Regions from separate parts of the Vreelandella halophytica genome, predicted to be linked through region 2. Evidence: predicted binding sites of a transcription regulator. Region 2 holds the regulator's gene; each other region holds the start of a gene.
The links. Region 2 encodes FNR, which switches genes on or off when oxygen is low (the NO sensors DNR and NnrR bind a similar motif). Its sites were predicted from a motif close to TTGATNTANATCAA; they were not measured.
Positions count from the first base shown of each region.

Region 1: a site for FNR is predicted at 2,771-2,784, ahead of ACWHXT_RS01630 (type IV pili methyl-accepting chemotaxis transducer N-terminal domain-containing protein). Genes of this name have one in related genera too.
Region 3: a site for FNR is predicted at 1,898-1,911, ahead of ACWHXT_RS06270 (OmpW/AlkL family protein). Genes of this name have one in related genera too.
Region 4: a site for FNR is predicted at 1,035-1,048, ahead of frdA (fumarate reductase (quinol) flavoprotein subunit). Genes of this name have one in related genera too.

Region 1 is NZ_OZ309107.1:333,093-338,094, reverse strand. It holds gene ACWHXT_RS01660 (hypothetical protein) at 1-122, opposite strand, end outside; gene ACWHXT_RS01655 (MarR family winged helix-turn-helix transcriptional regulator) at 199-612, opposite strand; gene ACWHXT_RS01650 (YIP1 family protein) at 730-1,296, shown strand; gene ACWHXT_RS01645 (DUF488 domain-containing protein) at 1,311-1,661, shown strand; gene ACWHXT_RS01640 (SirB2 family protein) at 1,704-2,090, opposite strand; gene ACWHXT_RS01635 (hypothetical protein) at 2,112-2,630, opposite strand; gene ACWHXT_RS01630 (type IV pili methyl-accepting chemotaxis transducer N-terminal domain-containing protein) at 2,888-4,777, shown strand; gene narL (two-component system response regulator NarL) at 4,777-5,002, shown strand, end outside.
Region 2 is NZ_OZ309107.1:681,298-686,299, reverse strand. It holds gene ACWHXT_RS03245 (heavy metal translocating P-type ATPase) at 1-429, shown strand, start outside; gene ccoS (cbb3-type cytochrome oxidase assembly protein CcoS) at 426-629, shown strand; gene ACWHXT_RS03235 (sulfite exporter TauE/SafE family protein) at 626-1,321, shown strand; gene hemN (oxygen-independent coproporphyrinogen III oxidase) at 1,429-2,838, shown strand; gene fnr (fumarate/nitrate reduction transcriptional regulator Fnr) at 2,875-3,615, shown strand; gene ttcA (tRNA 2-thiocytidine(32) synthetase TtcA) at 3,623-4,525, opposite strand; gene ACWHXT_RS03215 (DNA polymerase III subunit epsilon) at 4,610-5,002, opposite strand, start outside.
Region 3 is NZ_OZ309107.1:1,327,871-1,332,872, forward strand. It holds gene ACWHXT_RS06260 (DUF3549 family protein) at 1-477, opposite strand, end outside; gene ACWHXT_RS06265 (YqcC family protein) at 746-1,078, shown strand; gene ACWHXT_RS06270 (OmpW/AlkL family protein) at 1,166-1,804, opposite strand; gene putP (sodium/proline symporter PutP) at 1,975-3,465, opposite strand; gene putA (bifunctional proline dehydrogenase/L-glutamate gamma-semialdehyde dehydrogenase PutA) at 3,616-5,002, opposite strand, start outside.
Region 4 is NZ_OZ309107.1:369,924-374,925, forward strand. It holds gene ACWHXT_RS01820 (anion permease) at 1-870, opposite strand, end outside; gene frdA (fumarate reductase (quinol) flavoprotein subunit) at 1,175-2,962, shown strand; gene ACWHXT_RS01830 (succinate dehydrogenase/fumarate reductase iron-sulfur subunit) at 2,959-3,726, shown strand; gene ACWHXT_RS01835 (fumarate reductase subunit C) at 3,719-4,114, shown strand; gene frdD (fumarate reductase subunit FrdD) at 4,117-4,524, shown strand; gene menB (1,4-dihydroxy-2-naphthoyl-CoA synthase) at 4,565-5,002, shown strand, end outside.

The DNA of each region.
Region 1 (5,002 bases), 350 kb from region 2:
GCCACCGGGTTGTTGGTGTGCTCATGCCCACCCGGATTGGCATCCGGCCCGGTGTCCGTGGCGGCCTCGGCATCCTGAATCATGGTCGGTGTGACGTCTTCGAGATTTTTAACGATCGGCATGACAGCTCCCTGTCTCTTGAGTGTACTCAATACAGTAGAAGAGGGAGACAGAAGCTTCAAATGCCAGCCCGCATTCCTAGAGCAGATCGGCGATCCCCGGCAGGTCCAGCTTCTCGTTCAAGTGGCGAAGCTCCGGCTGGTGGCGCCGGGCAATCGCTTCGACGTGCTGCGCACCCTTGGGCAGAAGGTGGACCTCCATACGGCGACCGTCGCTTCGCCCGGGGCGGCGCTCGACGAGCTCGAGCTGCTCGCAGCGATCCACCAGCATCACCACGGCGTGGTGCTTGGACTGCAGCCGCTCGGCAAGCTCACCGATGCTCGCCCACTCGCGCCCCTCGAACCCCATCAGGTGTAGCAGGAGCTGATACTGCAGCGGCGTCAGTCCGTGTTCTCGGCAGATGTCCTCGCTCTGCCTGAGAAAGCAGCGCAGTTGATAGCGGAAGTCGGAGAGCTTGTGGAAGTCCTGCTTGGATAGCGGCGCGTCGGCCATTGCGTTCTCCTCTTGACAAATACCCGTGATCGTCTTAAATCTAAATAATATCATACCGTGATATAAAGCATTCGCTCATTTCCGGTGCGTGCGTTCCAAACGACAAGCGAGGCGATCATGACGCCACTCAATATCCTGCAACTCCCCTTCACTCACCAGACGGGCTGGCCAGCGCTCAAACGACACCGCCCCTCCATCGCCACACTGGCTTGGGGCGTGGTGCTGCCCATGTCGCTATTGCCGCCCATTCTGCTTTTCTATGCGGGAACTCACTACGGCGATGCCTTCGCCGCCGGGTTTGCCGAACGCCAGTGGCGCTTCATTACGACCATCCTGTTTCTCGCCGAACTTTTAACCTTCTTCGTGATGGGCTGGCTGATTCAGGCGGTGGTCAACGGCCACGACGAGCTATCGATCGACTATCACAGTGCCTACCTGCTCGCCGCCCTGGCGCCGCTGCCGCTCTGGATCGCGTCGCTAGGGCTTTTAGTTCCCAGTCTGGTCGTCAATGCGGTACTGGCACTGGCGGCGCTCGCCCTCGCCTGTAGTCTGGTCTACCACGGTCTGCAGGCGCTTTGCGAGCGCCACACCCGCGACGTCGCGTTGATGTCGGTCACTCACACCATCATGGCCGCCGGCGTGCTGGCCTGGGGGCTATTGATGGCGATCGTCTGGGCTTACTGAATCGAGGAGGGAATATGGCAATCGAACTGAAACGCGCCTTCGACACACCGCACAAGGAGGACGGCTACCGCGTGCTGGTAGACGGCATGTGGCCCCGCGGGGTCTCAAAGCAAGAGGCCAATATCGACGAGTGGCCCAAGGAGATCGCCCCGAGTAGCGCGCTGCGCAAGGCGTTTCACGACGGCTCCCTCGGGTGGGGCGATTTTCGCAAGCGCTACATGAAGGAGTTGACCGGCCATCGCGAGCGCCTGCGAGAGCTTGCCAGGCGGGCTCAAAAGGAAAAGGTGACGCTGGTGTTCGCCTCGAAGGAGGAGCGCTACAACAACGCTGGCGTGGTACGCCAGTACCTCAATATGCTGACGTAAAAAGGCCGACGCTTTTGCGCCGGGCACTGGCCCAGGCCGCCATTACGCAAGCCAGGAAAGCGGGCTGTGCCGGATGGCGGCGCCGACCATGTAGGCGAACACCGCCACCGCCAGCAGCGCGGCCACGCCGCGCCGGCGTGGCGTGGCGCCCCGCTTGATCGCCAGGGTGCCAACGCCGATGTAGACCAAAAGTGCCAATAGCTTGGCGGCCAGCCACGGCTGCTGCCAGGGCCAAAACCGCAGCGTCACCATGAGCGTGACCCCCAGCCCCAGTAGCGCCGTGTCGATGAGGTGCGGAAGGATCTTCACCCAGCGCGCCTGCAGGCGCGGGCTTTCGCGTACCGACCACCAGGCGCGTACCAAAAATAAACCGATACTCAGCGCCGCCGCGCCCATGTGAAGATGCTTGATTAAAAAGTAGTGTTCTATCACGTAACCCTCTCCCTTGGTCTACCCATCACTTTCTTTCATCGGGCTCTGCGGCGCCTCGACGAATAGCCACAGCAGCAGCATGATCATCACCAAAGGAACGAGCAGACTCAGCGGAGCCGCCTGAAAGCCATAGGCCTTTACCACCAGCGGCACCAGGCGCAGCGAAAACCCCACCCCCGCCAGGGTGGCCACGCAAAGGCTTGCCGCCAGGCATAGCCAGCAGCCGGGCAGCCACCGCCTGGCATGGGCGGTACCGCTTGCAATGATGCCACCCCCGAGCCCAAACCCGACGCCCAGTAGCCAGAACTGCCAGGGCTTGTGGGCAACGCCAAAGAGCAGCAGCGCCAGAGCAAGCCCCGCCAACAGCCCAAGCATCAGGTAGCAGGTGCTATAGCGCCGCGCCCAGTATCCGCAAGCCAGGGCCAGCAGCAGGCCACTCATCAGGGGCAGCCATACATAAGCCGGACGGGCGGCGAGCATGGCGTAAAGCGTCCAGCCCGCCACCGCCACCGCACTTGCCAACGGCACCAACAGCATCGCGACCAGCCTTTGGTAGTCATTGACAGGCAACGGCGGCGGCCTGGTTTTCGCGCTAGGGGGCACACTGGAGGGCATCGCAAGATTTCCCGTTAGGCTAGGAAGGCGCCAGAAGACATGCCAGAATTGTCGGCGCTCGTCTTATCCAGGTCAAAAATCATTAGGGGTAATACCGCTACCCCCAAAGGGATAGCACCGCGTATGCCGGTCACGATAGTGCCACACTCCTTTTCCCTTCTCAGGCGGCTGGAACCGTTATGAAACTGCTCCAACGCTCGCTAGTGGCCCGTATCATGGCGTCACTGATCGCGATCAGCGCCATGGCGTTCATCAGCATCACGCTGACCATGAACATGTCGAATAGCACCCGCGGCGACGCCTCGGCGATCAACGTGGCCGGGTCGCTGCGCATGAACGCCCACCGCATTCTGGTCGAGCTGCAGCGCTTGGAGTACGCCCCGGACGCAACCACCGGCGGCCAACTCGACGCGCTCGTGGCGCGCTTCGACCAGCGCTTGCACGGCGCTACCCTGCAACGCAGCGTGCCCGAGGATGCCCATCACGAACGGCGCCAGCAATTAAGCCGTATTCAGCGCTACTGGCAAGACACCGTGCAGCCCGCGCTGGACGAGGCGGGCGCCGGTGGCGGCATCGATCTCGCCGCCTTCGAGACCATGGTGACCACCCTGGTCGGCGATATCGAGATACTCGTCGAGCAGCTCGAAAACAGTACCGAAGCCAAGGTGAGGCTTTTGGGCATCATGCAGGTGCTCTTTTTGCTGCTCATTAGCCTGGTCGTCGCCATTGCTCTTTTCGATGTGCGCCACAACCTGGTCGCCCCGTTGCACCAGCTCATGGCGCTTACCCGGGAAGTGGCGAAGCGCAACTTCAACCAGCGCTCGAAGCTTTCGGGCAGCGACGAGCTGGCGCGGCTGGGGCGAACGTTCAACACCATGGCCGCGGAGCTTGCAACGAGTTACGCCGCTCTCGAAGAGAGCGTCTCGCGCAAGGAGCAGGCGCTCGAGCGCAGTAACCAAGCCATGCGCGTAATGCACGATGCCAGCCGCACTCTTTTCGGCGGCGGCAACGACCTTTGCGCCAGCGCCGCCCCCATGCTGCGCGAGCTGGAAAGCCTGCTGGGTCTGGGCCCCATCCGCCTGTCGCTCAACGACCCCTTCGACCAGCGCATCATGCCGGTTTTGGAAACGCACTCGGTGACACGCCCCGAGTACTGCCGCGACATGGCCTGCGATGCGTGCCTGATCGACCCGCTGCCCGCCTCGGGCGAGCGCCTCCAGTGTCTACAGCTCTCCATTCGCGCCGGCGATACGCTACTGGGTAACCTGGAGGTGTGGTACCCCGAAGGCGAGCTCAACGATAACACCCGCCGGCTTTTGAACATTCTGGCCGACCAGCTCGCCACCGCCGTGTATTTGCAGCGCCGTATCGACGAGCAGCAGCAGGTCACGCTCATCAACGAGCGCACGATCATCGCCCGGGAGCTGCACGACTCCCTGGCGCAGTCGCTCTCGTACCTCAAGATGCAGGTGACCCGGCTCGAGCGCATGCAGCAAAAAGAGGCCTCCCGCGAGGCCCAGGCCACCGTGATCGACGAGCTGCGCAGCGGCCTGAACAGCGCCTACCGCCAGCTGCGCGAGCTTTTGACCACCTTCCGGCTCAAGCTGGAAGGCCCGGGGCTTCAGTTCGCCCTGCGCCAAACCACGGACGAGTTCACCCAGCGCCTGGGCTTCGCGGTCGCGCTCGATTACGATGTACCGCCCTACCTGCTCAACCCCAATGAAGAGATCCACGTTCTACAAATCATTCGCGAGGCGCTGGCCAACGCGCACAAGCACGCCCAGCCCACTTGGGTCAGCATCACCGTGCGCTTTAGAGATGCCCGCTTGCAGGTCCGCGTGGAAGATGACGGCATCGGCCTTCAAAACGACGCCTCGCCGCCGATGCATTACGGCCTGGTCATCATTCGCGACCGCGCCACCACCTTGAACGGCGAGCTCTCCATTTTTAATCGCCCCGTTGGCGGGGCCTGCGTGGAGGTCATCTTCACCCCCTTGACCGCTCGCTTGACTCAACAGCCGCCGACAGCGGCCACCGACGATGCTCATTCAGGCACACGGAATCTTTAATGTCTCAGACCAGCCACGACACCCCTGCCACGCTTTTGATCATCGACGACCACCCGCTATTGCGCCGCGGCGTGGCGCAGCTTCTCGAACTCGAAGACGACCTGGAATTGGTCGGCGAGACCGGCAGCCCCGAAGAGGGCATTCGGCTGACGCTCTCGCTCGAGCCCGACCTGGTCCTGCTCGATTTGAACATGCCCGATATCGACGGCCTGGAGGCTTTACGCC
Region 2 (5,002 bases):
CTTACGCGGCTGCGCGCTTTACAGGCCGGCGGCGAGCGGGTTTTGATGGTCGGTGACGGCATCAATGACGTGCCGGTACTGGCCGGCGCAGATGTCGCCCTGGCGATGAATGGCGCAACGGACCTGGCGCGCAGCCGCGCGGATGCGCTGCTATTGAGCCCACGCCTGACCCGCATTGGCGAAGCTCTGACCATGGCCCGCGCCACCCGGCGGGTGATGCGCCAAAACATGGCGTGGTCGGTGGGCTACAACGCCCTGGCGCTACCGCTGGCTGCCCTCGGCCTGGTGCCGCCCTGGCTTGCCGCGCTTGGCATGTCGCTGAGCTCGCTGGTGGTGGTTTGCAACGCGCTGCGCCTGAACCGCCGCCCGCGGGTCGACGCACACACGACGCCTCGCCCAGAGACGCCTCCCCAAGAGGTGCGCGCATGACGATTCTCTACCTGCTGATTCCGCTCTCGCTCACGCTGCTCGCCATGGCCGTATGGGCGTTTTTCTGGGCGGTCAAAAACGACCAGTTCGACGACCTGGACGGCCCCGCTCATCGCATTTTGTTCGATGACGACCCGCCCCCGCCGGCAAAGCGCCGCGCCGGTGAAAAGCCCCCGCCCTCGAAAGGGCCACCGCCATGAACCCGACCGGCATGGACTTACCGCCGCTTGCCGCCGCGCTGGTATTCGGCCTGCTTGGCGGGGCGCACTGTATCGGCATGTGCGGCGGCATCATGAGCGCGCTGGCCTTTGCGGTGCCGCCCAGCATGCGAAGCCCCGCGCGCATGACCGGGCTGTTGCTTGGCTACAACCTGGGGCGCGTATCGAGCTATATGCTGGCCGGGGCACTTGCGGCCGGGCTTGGCACGCTGGTATCCCTCGCCCCTGCCGCCCGGCTGACGCTTCAGGTGTTTGCCGCGGTGATGCTGATTTTGATGGCGCTTTATATCGCCAACTGGTGGAAGGGGCTGTTAGCGCTCGAGGCGCTGGGACGCAGGCTTTGGCGTCATATCGAACCGATGGGCCGGCGTCTGATGCCGGTGGTTCACTTGCCCCAGGCATTTGCGCTGGGGGCGCTTTGGGGCTGGCTGCCCTGCGGGCTGGTCTATTCGATGCTTGCCTGGAGCATGGCCAGCGCCAGCCCCGCTCAGGGTGCGCTGCTCATGGGCGCGTTCGGCCTGGGCACGCTGCCCGCGCTTTTGGCCACCGGTTTTGCCGCCCGCACGCTTGCCGGGCTGATCCGCCACCCGGCCACCCGCGTCGTCGCGGCGCTTCTCATCATCGGCTTTGCGCTTTACCAGCTATGGGCGCTTTTCCCCCACGCGGGGCACTAAGCGGCGGGCTTTATTGACTCAGCTCAACGTAGGCCCTGGCGGCAGACGTTAACCTGTACGTCGCCACCCACCCGTCCGGCCGCTCATTCACCTACCCGGGAGCTTTTATGTCGACCTGCGCCCACGCTGCCCCCTCGTCACCCGCTCCCGCCTGGGATGAAGCGCTCGTGCGCCGCTACGATAAAAGCGGGCCGCGCTACACCTCCTACCCCACGGCGCTCGCTTTTCACGAAGCGTTCGGCCCGGAGGATCTTACCGACGCTTTAGCGCGAAGCAACGAGAGCCAAAGGGCGCTGTCGCTCTACGTGCATATCCCGTTTTGCGAGAAGATTTGCTTTTACTGCGCCTGCAACAAGATCGCGACCAAGAATCGCCAGCTGGCCGAGCCCTATCTTTCCCGCCTCGACCGGGAAATGGTGCTGGCCGCGCGCCACGTGGATACCGCGCGTCCGGTGCAGCAGCTTCACTGGGGCGGTGGCACACCGACCTTTTTGACGCTCTCGCAGATGGGCGACCTGATCGACCGGATGGATGCCCGCTTCGGGCTCTCGAATGACCCGGCGCGGGATTACGCCATCGAAATCGACCCGCGCGAGGCGGACGTTCTCACCCTGCGCCATCTTCAGTCGCTGGGGTTCAACCGGCTGAGCCTGGGCGTGCAGGATCTGGACATCGAGGTCCAGAAAGCGATCAACCGCGTCCAGCCCCGCCGGCTCACCGAAACCCTGATGGACGAGGCGCACCGGCTGGGCTTTAGCTCGCTCAACGTGGACCTGATCTATGGGCTGCCGCACCAAACCGAGCAGCGCTTCGCCGATACGCTTGCTCAGATCATCGAGCTCAACCCGGCCAGGTTGTCGCTTTTCAACTACGCCCACCTGCCCACGCGCTTTGCGCCCCAGCGGCGTATTCTCGAAGCTGACCTTCCCGGCGCCGATGAAAAGCTCGCCATTTTGCGCATGAGTATCGAGATGCTGGGCCAGGCAGGCTATGTGCATATCGGCATGGACCACTTCGCCCGCGCCGATGATAGCCTGACGCTCGCCCAGCAAAACGGCACGCTCCAGCGTAACTTCCAGGGGTATTCAAGCCACGCGCAATGCGATTTGATCGGTTTGGGGGTGTCGGCGATTTCCCGGGTCGACGACGTCTACGCGCAGAACCCGGTCACCCTGGATGACTACGCAAAGGCGCTGGATCAGGGTAAACTGGCCACCTGTAAAGGCGTGCGCTTGAACGCCGACGACCTCATTCGCCGCGAGGTGATCGAGCGGCTGATGTGCGATATGCGCCTGGACCTGGCGGCCATTGGCACGCGTTTCGGGATCGATGCCGACACCTACTTCGCCCAGGCGCTGGATAACCTGCGCCAGGCCGAGCGTGACGGGCTGATTACGCGCCAGGACCTGGTATTGAACGTTACGCCGATCGGGCGGCTACTGATCCGCCACCTAGCCATGGCCTTCGATACCTACTTGACAGAGCAGTTCGCCGCGCGTTATTCAAGGATATTATAATATATACTTTGTACCCGGCCATACGAGGAGAAGGTGATGTCCATCACTGCCAGCCAACGCCGCTCGATGCTACAGGCGCCGCGCTGCCAAACCTGTAGCCTGAGTTCGCTCTGTTTACCGCTAGCGCTGCAGCTCGAGGACGTAAGCCAGTTCGACGCCATCATCCGCCGCCGCGCGCCGCTCAAAAAGGGCGAGGCGCTGTTTCATCAAGGCGAGAACTTCTCCAGCGTCTACGCGGTCCGTTCGGGAAGCCTCAAGCAGGTGACCAGCGAAGGCAATGGCGACGACCAGCTCACCAACTTCTACCTGCCAAGCGAGCTGGTCGGCCTCGATGGTATCGACGAGGAATTCTACCCGGGCAGCGCCATTGCGCTCGAAACCACCACGGTATGTGAGATCCCGTTCAAGCATTTGGACAAGCTGTCCGAGGAGCTGCCCGAGCTCAGAGGCCAGCTTTACCGCAGCATGAGCAAGGAGCTTCGCGACGACCGGCGGATGATGCGCCTTTTATCGCGCAAGACCGCCGACCAGCGCCTGGCGGCCTTTCTCACCACGCTTTCTGATCGTTTTCGCCGCCGCGGCTACTCGCCCTATAGCTTCCGCCTCTCCATGGCGCGGGCGGATATCGGCAACTACCTGGGGTTGGCAGTGGAAACGGTCAGCCGGATTTTAAGCCGGCTCCAGCAGCAGCAGGTAGTCGCCGTTTCCGGGCGCGAGGTGAACATTCTGGATATGGCCCGCTTGACCACCCTGGCCGACGAAGAAGTGTCCGCCTGACCCGCCTTTAGCCGACATTGAGCGCCTGAATACGCCCGGCCTTCATTTCTGCTTGTTTGGCTTCCAGGCCCTGGAAGTCGAACAGCGCCCGGTCGGCCAGCTGCGAAGGGGCAACGTTGGTCACCGCTTTGAACATGCTTTCGAGCCGGCCCGGGTACTTTTTATCCCACTCGGCAAGCATCGCCTTGACGTTCTGACGCTGCATGTTCGGCTGGGAGCCGCACAGATTGCAGGGAATGATCGGAAATTCCATGAGCCGGGAGAACTCGGCGATATCCGCCTCCTTGCAGTAGGCCAGCGGGCGAATCACGATATTTCTGCCATCATCGGACAAAAGCTTGGGCGGCATGGCCTTGAGCGTGCCGCCGAAGAACATGTTCAAGAAAAGGGTTTCGAGAATGTCTTCCCGGTGGTGGCCAAGCGCCACCTTGTTGGCGCCGATCTCTTCGGCAAACCCGTAGAGCGAGCCACGGCGTAGCCGCGAGCAAAGCGCGCAGGTCGTCTTGCCCTCCGGGGTTTTCTCCTTCACCACCGAGTAGGTATCACGCTCGAGAATATGGTACTCGACGCCCAGCGCGTCGAGGTAGCGCGGCAGCACGTGCTCGGGGAAGCCGGGCTGTTTCTGGTCGAGATTCACCGCCACCAGCGAAAAATTGACCGGGGCGTTGCGCTGCAGATTGCGCAGGATCTCGAGCATGGTATAGCTGTCCTTGCCCCCGGAGAGGCACACCATCACCCGGTCGCCCTCTTCGATCATCTGATAATCGAGAATGGCGTTTCCGACCTCGCGGCGAAGTCTTTTCTGCAACTTATTGAATTCGCGCTTTTGTTTCACATCGCTTGGCTCGATTGAGCTTGCCGGAGCCGGGGCCTCGGCCACGACGGGCTCGAAATGATCGGGTTGTTGCATGGTATAAGCACTGCCGGTGATGGGTGGTGAAGGCGTTATTCTATCAAGACTCCCGCTGCCACCCAACAAAGCCTTCGAGCGCCTTCAAACCTCGAGCGCGGCGTCGCGCTTGAGCCGCATGTACAAAAGCGCACAGGCGCTGGCCTCGCCCAGAAGCGACGGCCAGGGCAGCGCCAGCCGCGAGTGGCTGAGCGCCTGACTAAAGCTTGCCGCCTGGGGTTCGACCGGCGAGCGCCGGGCCTTGCGCTGATAAAGCCTAGCCACATCGACCTGGGCGTTGGGCAACTCGAAGCCGAGCCGCGCGTTGAAAAGCCGGTTGATCGGTGCCAGCGCCTTGCCAAGCCCCCACCCCACCACCGGGCGGTTGCCGATAAACTCGGCAAGTGCGGCGATGTTTTCCGCCGTCGGGGGGAGCGGCGCAAAGATTCGGTGCTGGGCGATGCAGTGTCGGGCGATGCAGTGTCGGTCAATGGAAGG
Region 3 (5,002 bases), 650 kb from region 2:
CTGACCGCTCAAGTAGGCTTCTACGGGCTCCAGGTGTTGGCTCGCGGCAAATCCCAGTGCACAGCGTGCTTGGGCGTTGAGCACCGCCTGAAAGGGCAGGCTCGGGGTGAACGCGAGCGGGTTATCCTTCATGAAATGCTCGCCGCTCGGGTCCTCTTGGCCGAGGGTGCTTACGTTGCGCCCCAGCGTTTCCACGAGCCGGTTCAAAAAGCCATCGCGAGAGGCGGGAGAGAGCAAGCCTTGCTCGTCGAGCGGTAGTGCCAAAAACCAGATCGCGGGTTCGACCATATCGCCGATGCGAAACACGACGCCAATGCGCGCCTGGCCTTGCCAGGGCTCCGGCCAGGGCGTTTCGCCGCGTTCGAAGCTCGCCAATGTTTGCCTGGCGCAGGGCGCTACGCGCCGGCCCATATGGTAAAACGATACGTCGGCACCGCTTCGCTCAAAGAACTCGTCGAGTGTATAGAGTGCTTGCATTTATTCCTTCCCTTGCGCAGGCCTGCACTCTACCTCGACCGGCGCGCAGTGTCAGCCCGAGTTTACCGGTTAAAAATTAAGCAACATTGCCAGAGGCCCATGGGGGGTGGCTCTGCGTCACCTTTCCATAGTTTATCCACAGTCTCTTGCAGGTTTTCTGTGAATCTGTGAGTAACTCGATTGGTGCGGCGCAGGGCGCTCGGGTCATGGCAAGTTGTCCCCATAAAAGGGATAATGCGCTATCCATGCACCGACTCCCCAGGAGCTTATGAGCGTTCATCAGTCGCTACACCAGGCGCTGCGTGAGCTCGAAGCCGCGATGAAAGCGGCCGAGCTTTGGCGTATGCCCACCCCCGATGCGAAGGCCTTTGAAAGCCAACAGCCTTTTTGCGTCGATACCATGTCGCTGGCCCAGTGGCTGCGCTTCGTGTTTATTCCCAAGCTCGATACGATGATCGAGGCCAAGGCGGCGATGCCTGCCAAGTGCGAGGTTGCCCCGGCGGTCGCCGCTTATTTGCAGCAGGAAAAAACCCGCGCCAGCGACCAGTTGCTGGTGGTTCGAGCCGTCGAACGTGTGGATAAACTGGTCACCGAAGGCTGATCTTGAAGATGCGGCATGTAAAAGGCCCGGGCTCGCAAGAGCACCGGGCCTTTTTATGCATACATGTTATATGCACCAAGCGGCGGTTTAGAAACGGTAGCCAATACCGGCCATGACCACCACCGGGTCGATCTCGACGCTGCCCGCGGCGCTTCCTGCAACGGTTGCGTCGCTGTCGATATCCAGATACCAGACCGCGGCGTTCAGCGACCAGTGGTCGTCGACCAGCAGGTCGATGCCTGCCTGACCCGCCGCGCCCCAGGTGTTGTCCAGGTCCAGGCTAACGCCGTCGATATCGACCTGCTCACTGGAGAAACGGGTGTAGTTGACCCCGGCGCCTACGTAGGGCTGAACCGGTGACTCCGTGCCGCCCAGCGGGTAGTACTGAAGCGTCAGCGTCGGGGGCAGGTGCTTGGTAGAGGCGATGTTGTCGCCGTTCAAGCGGATATCATGCTTGAAGGGCAGCGCGGCGAGTAGCTCCACGCCAAACTTGTCGTGAAAGCGATACCCCAGGGTGAAAGCGAAATCTGACTTGTCTTCGACATCGACCTTGAGATCGCCAAGGGCGGTGTCCAGCGTACCGTTGCCGCTTTTGGGCGATACTTTGGCGATACCGGCGCGGGTGAAGAAGTCACCCTGGCCATAAGCGAAAGCCTGACCGCTGGCGGCGAAAGTGGCCGCCGCGAGGCCAGCGGTGACGAGAGTAGTAAAAGTGAGACGACCCATGGCGCTGCTCCTTGTGGATAACGTGACGCTCGGCTTTGAGAAAGTAACCTTGAAACCGTTAGCAGAGCGTATCGCGTTGGCGCGGGCGGGTTTTTGACTCAGCGCAAGAGTATTGAAAACGCGCATAAAAAAGGCCACCCGAAGGTGGCCTTGGAACGATCAGGCAACGTTTACCGGTCGATATGACGGTATTCACCGGCATCCGCGGTCATGCTGCTCACCACCATGATGGCGATGAACGAGGCAATGAAGCCGGGAATGATCTCGTAAATGCCGGGACCACCCAAAAATTCGCCGTTAAAGCCCAGGCTGATCCAGAGCATGACGGTGAGCGCACCGACCACCATGCCGGCAATGGCACCGGCGCCGTTGGTGCGCGACCACATCAGCGAAAGCAAAATCAACGGGCCGAACGCCGCGCCGAAACCGGCCCAGGCGTTACTGACGAGCCCCAACACCTGGGATTCCGGATTGGAGGCGATGATGGCGGCTACGATCCCCACCAGGGCCACGCTTATACGGCCCACGGTGACGGTCTGCTTCTCCGAGGCGTTGCGGTTCAAAAACAGCCGGTAGAAGTCCTCGGTCAGCGACGACGAGGCGACCAGCAGCTGGCTGGAGATGGTACTCATCACCGCCGCCAATAGCGCGGCATACAAAAAGCCGGTAATCAGCGGGTGGAACAAAAGCTCCGAGAGGATGATGAAGATCGTCTCGGGGTTTTCGACCTCCAGGCCATTACGGATCGCGAAGGCGCGGCCGAAAATACCCAGTGAAACGGCCCCGATCATGGAGACCAGCATCCAGCTCATGCCGATATTGCGCGCGATGGGCACGTCCTTGAGGCTGCGAATCGCCATGAAGCGTACGATGATGTGCGGCTGACCGAAGTAGCCAAGCCCCCAGGTCACCGCCGAAAGCCAACCAATGAAGGTCAGACCGTCGGTCCAGGAGAGCAAAGTGGGGTCCACCTCGTTCAGGGTTTGCGAGGCCTGGGTGAAGCCGCCGCCGCCTTCGCCGAAAAGTACCACCGCCGGCATGATGATCAGTGCCAGCATCATGATGCAGCCCTGAACGAAGTCGGTCAGGCTGACCGCCAAAAAGCCGCCGACCACGGTATAGACCAGCACCACGCCGAGGGTAATAATGATGCCGGTGCCGTAGTCGCTGAACCCGCCAAACTCGATGACTCCAGCGAAAGCGCTTTCGAAAAGCCGCCCGCCCGCGACCAAACCGGACGCCGTGTACACCGCAAAGAAGATCACGATGACGATGGCCGACACGGTTCTTAGCGACAATGCCCGGGTGGGAAAGCGGTTGGCCAGAAAGGCCGGAATGGTAATGGCGTTGCCGTAATGCACCGTCTGTTCACGCAGGCGCGGGGCGACCAGCAGCCAGTTGAAAAAGGCCCCGACTAGCAGGCCGATACCGATCCAGGCCGACGCCAACCCGGACACGAACATGGCCCCGGGCAGGCCCAACAGTAGCCAGCCGCTCATGTCCGAGGCGCCGGCGGAAAGGGCGGCCACCTTGGGACTCAAGGTTCGCCCGCCCAGTACGTAATCCTCCGAGGTGGAGGTCGAGGTGCGCATGGCATAGACCCCTATGCCGACCATCAGCGCAAAGTACGCGAAAAGACTGATCCAAACGCCAGTATCCATAGAATTTCCCCTGTTGATCCAATCGGAAGGCTCCGACACTGCTCGTTATTGTTAGCAACACGTTGATGTAAGTTGACGTCACCCCCCCCAAAAAAAAGAGGGGGGATGAGCGCCAGGGTTTCGAGCCCGTCGTTCGAAGAAGCCGGGTGCTTATTCGTCGCCCAGGGCGAGCAGCGAGGCGTTGCCGCCCAGTGCCGCCGTGTTGTTGGTCACGGTTTTTTCCGTCACGAAGCGCTGCAGGTAGTGTGGGCCACCTGCCTTGGGCCCGGTGCCGGAAAAACCCTGCCCGCCAAAGGGCTGTACGCCGACCACGGCGCCAATGATATTACGATTGATGTACACATTGCCCACCCGAATTTTCTTCGCGATCTCCGTGGCGAAGGATTCGTTACGGCTATGCACGCCAAAAGTGAGCCCGTAGCCCCGCGCGTTGATCGTCTCGATCACCTTGTCGATGTCCCGGGCCTTGTAGCGCACGATGTGCAGCACCGGGCCGAACTGCTCGCGGGTGAGCGCATCGATGCTGTCGATGACGAAGGCGACCGGCGCCACGAAGGTGCCGTGTTGCGTGTGCTCGGCGGCCATGGGCGTCTCGGCGACCAGGCGATTTTCGTCTTTGAGCTTCTGGATGTGTTCCATCAAGCCGCTACGGGCGTCCTCATCGATCACCGGGCCAACATCAGTACCCAGCTCCCGCGGGTCGCCTATCCTTAGCTCGCTCATCGCGCCCTTGAGAATCTCGATCACCCGGTCGGCGACATCGTCTTGCAGGTAGAGCACTCTCAGCGCCGAACAGCGCTGGCCGGCGCTTTGAAAGGCCGACTGGATCACATCGACCACGACCTGCTCGGGCAGGGCGGTGGAATCCACGATCATCGCGTTCAGCCCGCCGGTTTCGGCAATCAGGGTCGGCAGCGGGGCGTTTTCCCGCGCGGCCAGAGAGCGGTTGATCGACTGCGCGGTGTCCGTGCCGCCGGTAAACACCACGCCGGTCACGCGCGGGTCCGAGGTCAGCACGCTGCCCACGGTAGGGCCGTCGCCGGGCAGCAGTTGGACCACATCGCGAGGCATGCCGGCTTCATAAAGCAGCTCGATCACGCGGTGGGCGATAATCGAGGTCTGCTCGGCGGGCTTGGCCAATACCGTGTTGCCCGCCACGGCTGTGGCGACGATCTGGCCGCAGAAGATCGCCACCGGGAAGTTCCAGGGGCTGATAGCGGCGAATACGCCCTTACCGCCCATGATCAAACGGTTGGATTCGCCGGTCGGCCCGGGCAGTTCGATCACATCGCCAAACGACTCTTCGGCACGCATCGCGTAGTAGCGGCAGAAGTCCACCGCCTCCTTGATCTCGTCGACGCCGTCGGTTAGAAGCTTGCCGCCCTCACGGCAACAAAGCGTCATGAGCTCCGGCATGTGCGCTTCCATGAGATCCGCCAGGCGGCGCAGAATCGCGGCGCGCTCGGCCACCGGCGTGTCATCCCAGCGGGGGAAGGCCGCCCAGGCGGCGTCGAGCGCTTTCGTGGCCTGTTCGCTA
Region 4 (5,002 bases), 310 kb from region 2:
GATTTCATGGCGGGTCAAGCGGCCCAGCTTGGCCAGTTCCTGGCCGGCCCAGTCGGAAATTTCATTACCCGCTTTTACCTCTGGGGCGCACAGCCAGTAGCACAACAAGGGCACCAGGAGTAGCAGGAAAATGCCCACCGGCGCGACCGCCATGAACCACTGCCCCCAGTGGATATGCAGGCCGGTGGCGCTTTCGGTCAGTGCGATGGCCAGCAGGTTGGGGGCCAGTGCGGTCAGAAACAGCGAGCTTGTGACACAGGTGGACACGATGGCCGTCCACATCAAAAAGCTGCCCATGCGCTTCATGCTGGGGTCGTTGGGGTGGGAATCATAAAGCGGCGGCAGGTTGCGAATCACCGGGTAGATGGTGCCGCCGCTACGCGCGGTGTTGGAGGGGGTAAACGGCGCCAGAATCGCATCCGCAATCATGACCGCGTAACCCAGCGTTAGGGTGCGCTTGCCCATGGATTTCACCAGCCAAAGCGAGATGCGTCGCCCCAGACCGGTTTTCTCATAGCCAAGGGCAAACATGAAGGCGCCAAAAATCAGCCAAACGGTCGAGTTGGTGAAGCCCGAGACCGCCCAGGCGAAGGCCTGGTTGGCCGCATTGAAGCCATCCGCTGCCAGCTGCTCCGGTGAAAACAGTACCCATTGCGAAAGCAGCGCGGCCAGCGTCACCCCGAGTAGGCCAACGACTGCACCGGGCAGGGGCTCGAGTATCAGCCCGACCACACAGCCCAGAAAAATGGCAAAAAAGTACCACGCATGCGGTGCCAGTCCCGATGGCGCGGGTATCAAGGCAACGACGATGGCGACGAAAACGGGTGCTAACAACTTCCATAACGGCACGGGTTGAGCACGGCTGGTCATGTTGCCCTCTCTTATAGCGGGTCAGGTCAGAAAATTACCCGTAAATCATTCACGGGAGGAAAAAGTGGGGGTGAGTGGCCTCCTTGTGCGCGGCCTGAAAGACGCCGGCGCAACGTCACGATGGGTGGAGATATGACTGTAATACGTGTGCTAGAAGCCGTTGATTGATATGTGTCAATAGTTCTTTAGATTAAGGCGCAATCAATACTTTGCCGTGCCCGGGTATGGTAATTTCAAATCAGCAGAGAATGCCGTAGAGCGCTGTATCGGTAGGCTTTTAACCTGACCAGCGGAAGGGGGTGCCATGCGCCAGCAGGATTTCGATATTGTCATCGTAGGGGGAGGCGGTGCGGGGTTGCGCGCCGCGATAGGCGCGGCCGAGGCCGCCAAAGAGCAGGGCACCTCGCAGCGTATTGCAATGCTCTCCAAGGTGTATCCCATGCGCTCGCATACCGTAGCCGCCGAAGGTGGCGCGGCGGCGGTTACCAGCAGCGACGACACCCACCAGGCACACTTCGATGACACCGTCTCCGGCGGCGACTGGCTGGTCGAGCAGGGCGTGGTGGACTACTTCGTTCACCATGCCTACCAGGAGCTGGTGCAGATGGAGCGCTGGGGCTGCCCCTGGAGCCGTAAAGACGACGGCCAGGTGCAGGTGCGCCGTTTTGGCGGCATGAAAACCGCCCGCACCTGGTTTGCCGCGGATAAAACCGGCTTTCACATGCTGCATACGCTCTTTCAGACCTCGCTCAAATACCCGGAAATCGAGCGCTTCGATGAGTATTTCGTGCTCGACCTGGCCGTTCACGAAGGCGCGGTCATCGGCGTCATTGCGCTGCAGATCGCGACCGGCGAGCTGACCCTGCTGCGCGCCAAGGCGGTGGTGCTGGCCACCGGCGGCGCCGGGCGCCTGTTTCGCTTCAATACCAATGCGGGCATCGTGACCGGCGACGGCATGGCGATGGCCTACCGCCACGGCGTGGCGCTGCGCGATATGGAGTTCGTGCAATATCACCCTACCGGGTTGCCCGGTTCCGGCATTCTGATTACCGAAGCGTGCCGCGGCGAAGGCGGGATTCTGCTCAATAAGGACGGCTACCGTTACTTGCAGGATTACGGCCTGGGCCCGGAAACGCCGCTGGGCCAACCGGAAAACAAGTACATGGAGCTGGGCCCGCGGGACAAGCTCTCCCAGGCGTTTTGGCAGGAGCAACAGGCCGGGCGCACCGGCAAGTTCAGCGACAGCGACGTGGTGTATCTCGACCTTCGCCACCTGGGTGAGAAAACCATCCTCGAGCGCCTGCCGTTCATCTGCGAGCTGGCCAAATCCTATATCAACGTCGACCCGGTGAAGGAACCCATCCCCATTCGCCCCGCCGTTCACTACACCATGGGCGGGATCGAGACCAACCCGCAGTGCGAAACCTCGATCACTGGGCTCTACGCCGCCGGGGAGTGTGCCTCGGTCGGCTTGCACGGCGCCAATCGGCTGGGCTCCAACTCGCTCACCGAACTGCTGGTGTTTGGCCGCCTGGCCGGTGAACAGGCAAGCCGGCGTGCGGCACACACCGAATGGGCCGATAGCGCTCTTCTACACGCCCAGGCCGAGCGCCAACAGGCCACGCTTGCGCGCCTTTGCGATGGCGGCGGCGGCGGCGAGAACTGGGTGGATCTCAAGCACGCCATGGTGCAGGCCATGGAAAGCGGCTGTGGTATCTACCGCACCGAGGAGAGCATGGCCCAGGCGTTGGCACAAATTCGAAAGCTGCGCGCGCGCTACCGCGAGATTCGCGTCAACGATACCAGCAAGATATTCAATACCGAGCTTCTGGAGTGCCTCGAGCTTGGGTGTGGCCTGGATATCGCCGAAGCCTCGTGCCTTGGTGCCCTGGAGCGGCGTGAATCCCGCGGTGCCCACCAGCGTCTGGACGAAGGGATGCAAACGCGGGACGACGTTAACTACCTCAAGCACAGCCAGGTGTTCTATCAAGGCGAGGCGCCTGCCAGGCTGCACTGGCAGGAGGTCGATGTACGCTTTTCCGCCCCGGCAGAAAGGGCTTATGGGGATGCCGGTAAAGGGGGCAAGGTATGAACAAGACCATCAGCGTTAAGCGCTACGTACCCGATAACGCGGCGGAGTCTTACTGGCAGGCCTTCGAGCTGCCGGTTGATGACAGCACGTCGCTACTGGACGCCCTCAACCATATAAAAGAGCAATTGGATAGCACGCTGAGCTACCGCTGGTCGTGTCGCATGGCGATCTGCGGCTCCTGTGGGGTCATGGTGAACGGCATTCCCAAGCTCGGCTGCAAAACCTTTTTGCGCGATTATGACGGCGAGATTCGTATCGAGCCGCTCGCCCACTTTCCGGTACAGCGCGACCTGGTCGTGGACATGGAGATCTTTCTCGAGCACCTGGCGGCGGTGAAGCCCTACCTGATTGACGACAATCCAGTAAAACCTTACGACCCTAAAGCGCCGGAAACCTATAAGCAGTCGCCGGCGCAGCTTGCCCGCTACAAACAGTTCGCCAACTGCATCAACTGTGGGCTCTGCTACTCGGCGTGCCCGCAGTTCGGGCTCAACCCGGAGTTTCGGGGCCCGGCGGCGATCGCGCTGGCCCACCGTTACAACCAGGACAGCCGCGACCACGGCAAAAAGCAGCGGATGGCGGAGCTCAACCGCCACGAGGGCGTGTGGAGCTGCACCTTTGTCGGCTTTTGCTCGAAGGTGTGCCCGAAGCACGTCGACCCCGCCGCGGCGGTGAACCAGGGCAAGGTCGAAGCGGCCAAGCATACCTTGATCGCCTTGTTCAAAGGCGATGAGATGAACGGCGAGGGGAAGGCGCATGAATAAAACATCATCGCAACGCTTGCCGCCACTGAAACGCAACTGGTGGCTAAAGCATCGGTTTTTCAAGCTTTATATGCTGCGCGAAGCCACGGTTTTGCCGCTGGTGTTTTTCCTGCTTTGTTTGATGGCGGGAATGGTGGCGCTCGTTCAGGGGGCGGAGAGCTGGCAGGGCTGGGTGGGCTTCATGGGCTCGCCGCTGGTGCTGGCGCTGAACCTTCTGGCGCTTGCCGCGAGCCTTTATCACGCCGCCACGTTCTTTGTGCTGTTTCCACGGGTCATGCCGCTGCGCATCGCGGGCCGTAGCCTGCCTGACAACATGATCGTGGCGGGGCAGTGGGCAGGTGTGGTGGTCGTCGCGCTGCTGTTCTTCTGGTTATTGGGGAGGGCCTGAATATGAGCAAGCAAGCCATGAGTAAACCCGGCAGTACACAGGCGGCCCCCCACCAACAAGCCTTCGATGAGCCGCTTTGGTGGGGGCTTTTCAGCGCGGGCGGCGTCTGTTTTGCCGTCCTTTTGCCCGCCGTTATCCTGTTTATTGGCGTTTTGTTGCCGCTTGGGCTGCTGCCCGCCGACGCGCTAAGCTACGGGCGGGCCACGGCGCTACTGTTCAGCGTACCGGGCTTTTTGTTTGTCGGCGCAGTGGTGTGCCTGCCGCTCTTTCATGCTGCCCACCGGCTGCGCCATGGCCTGTTCGATATAAGCGTGGGCCGCGACGGCTTCAACAAGAAACTGATGTACGGCGCGGCTACGCTGCTGAGTATGCTGGCATTAGGCCTGGTGGTGGCCGGTATGCTGAGCTGACCGGGACGCAGAACGCCTTAACCGATTAAAAGAGACTGACATGATTAACGGACTGACTGAATCAGAACTCTATGCCCCCATCGAGTGGCAGGACAACTCCGCAGACTACCAGGATATTCTGTATCACACCTCGAGCGAGGGCGTGGCCCGCATCACCATCAACCGGCCCGAGGTGCGCAACGCCTTTCGCCCGCAAACGGTCAATGAAATGGCCCAGGCGCTCAATCGCGCCCGCCACGACAGCGCCATTGGCGCCATTCTACTGACCGGCGCCGGTGATAAAGCGTTCTGCTCCGGCGGCGACCAGCGCATTCGCGGCGACTACGGCGGCTACCAGGACGAAGAGGGCACCCATCACCTCAACGTGCTGGATTTTCAGCGCGACATTCGCACCTGCCCGAAACCGGTGGTGGCCATGGTGGCGGGCTACGCCATTGGCGGCGGCCACGTGCTGCACCTGATGTGCGATTTGACCATT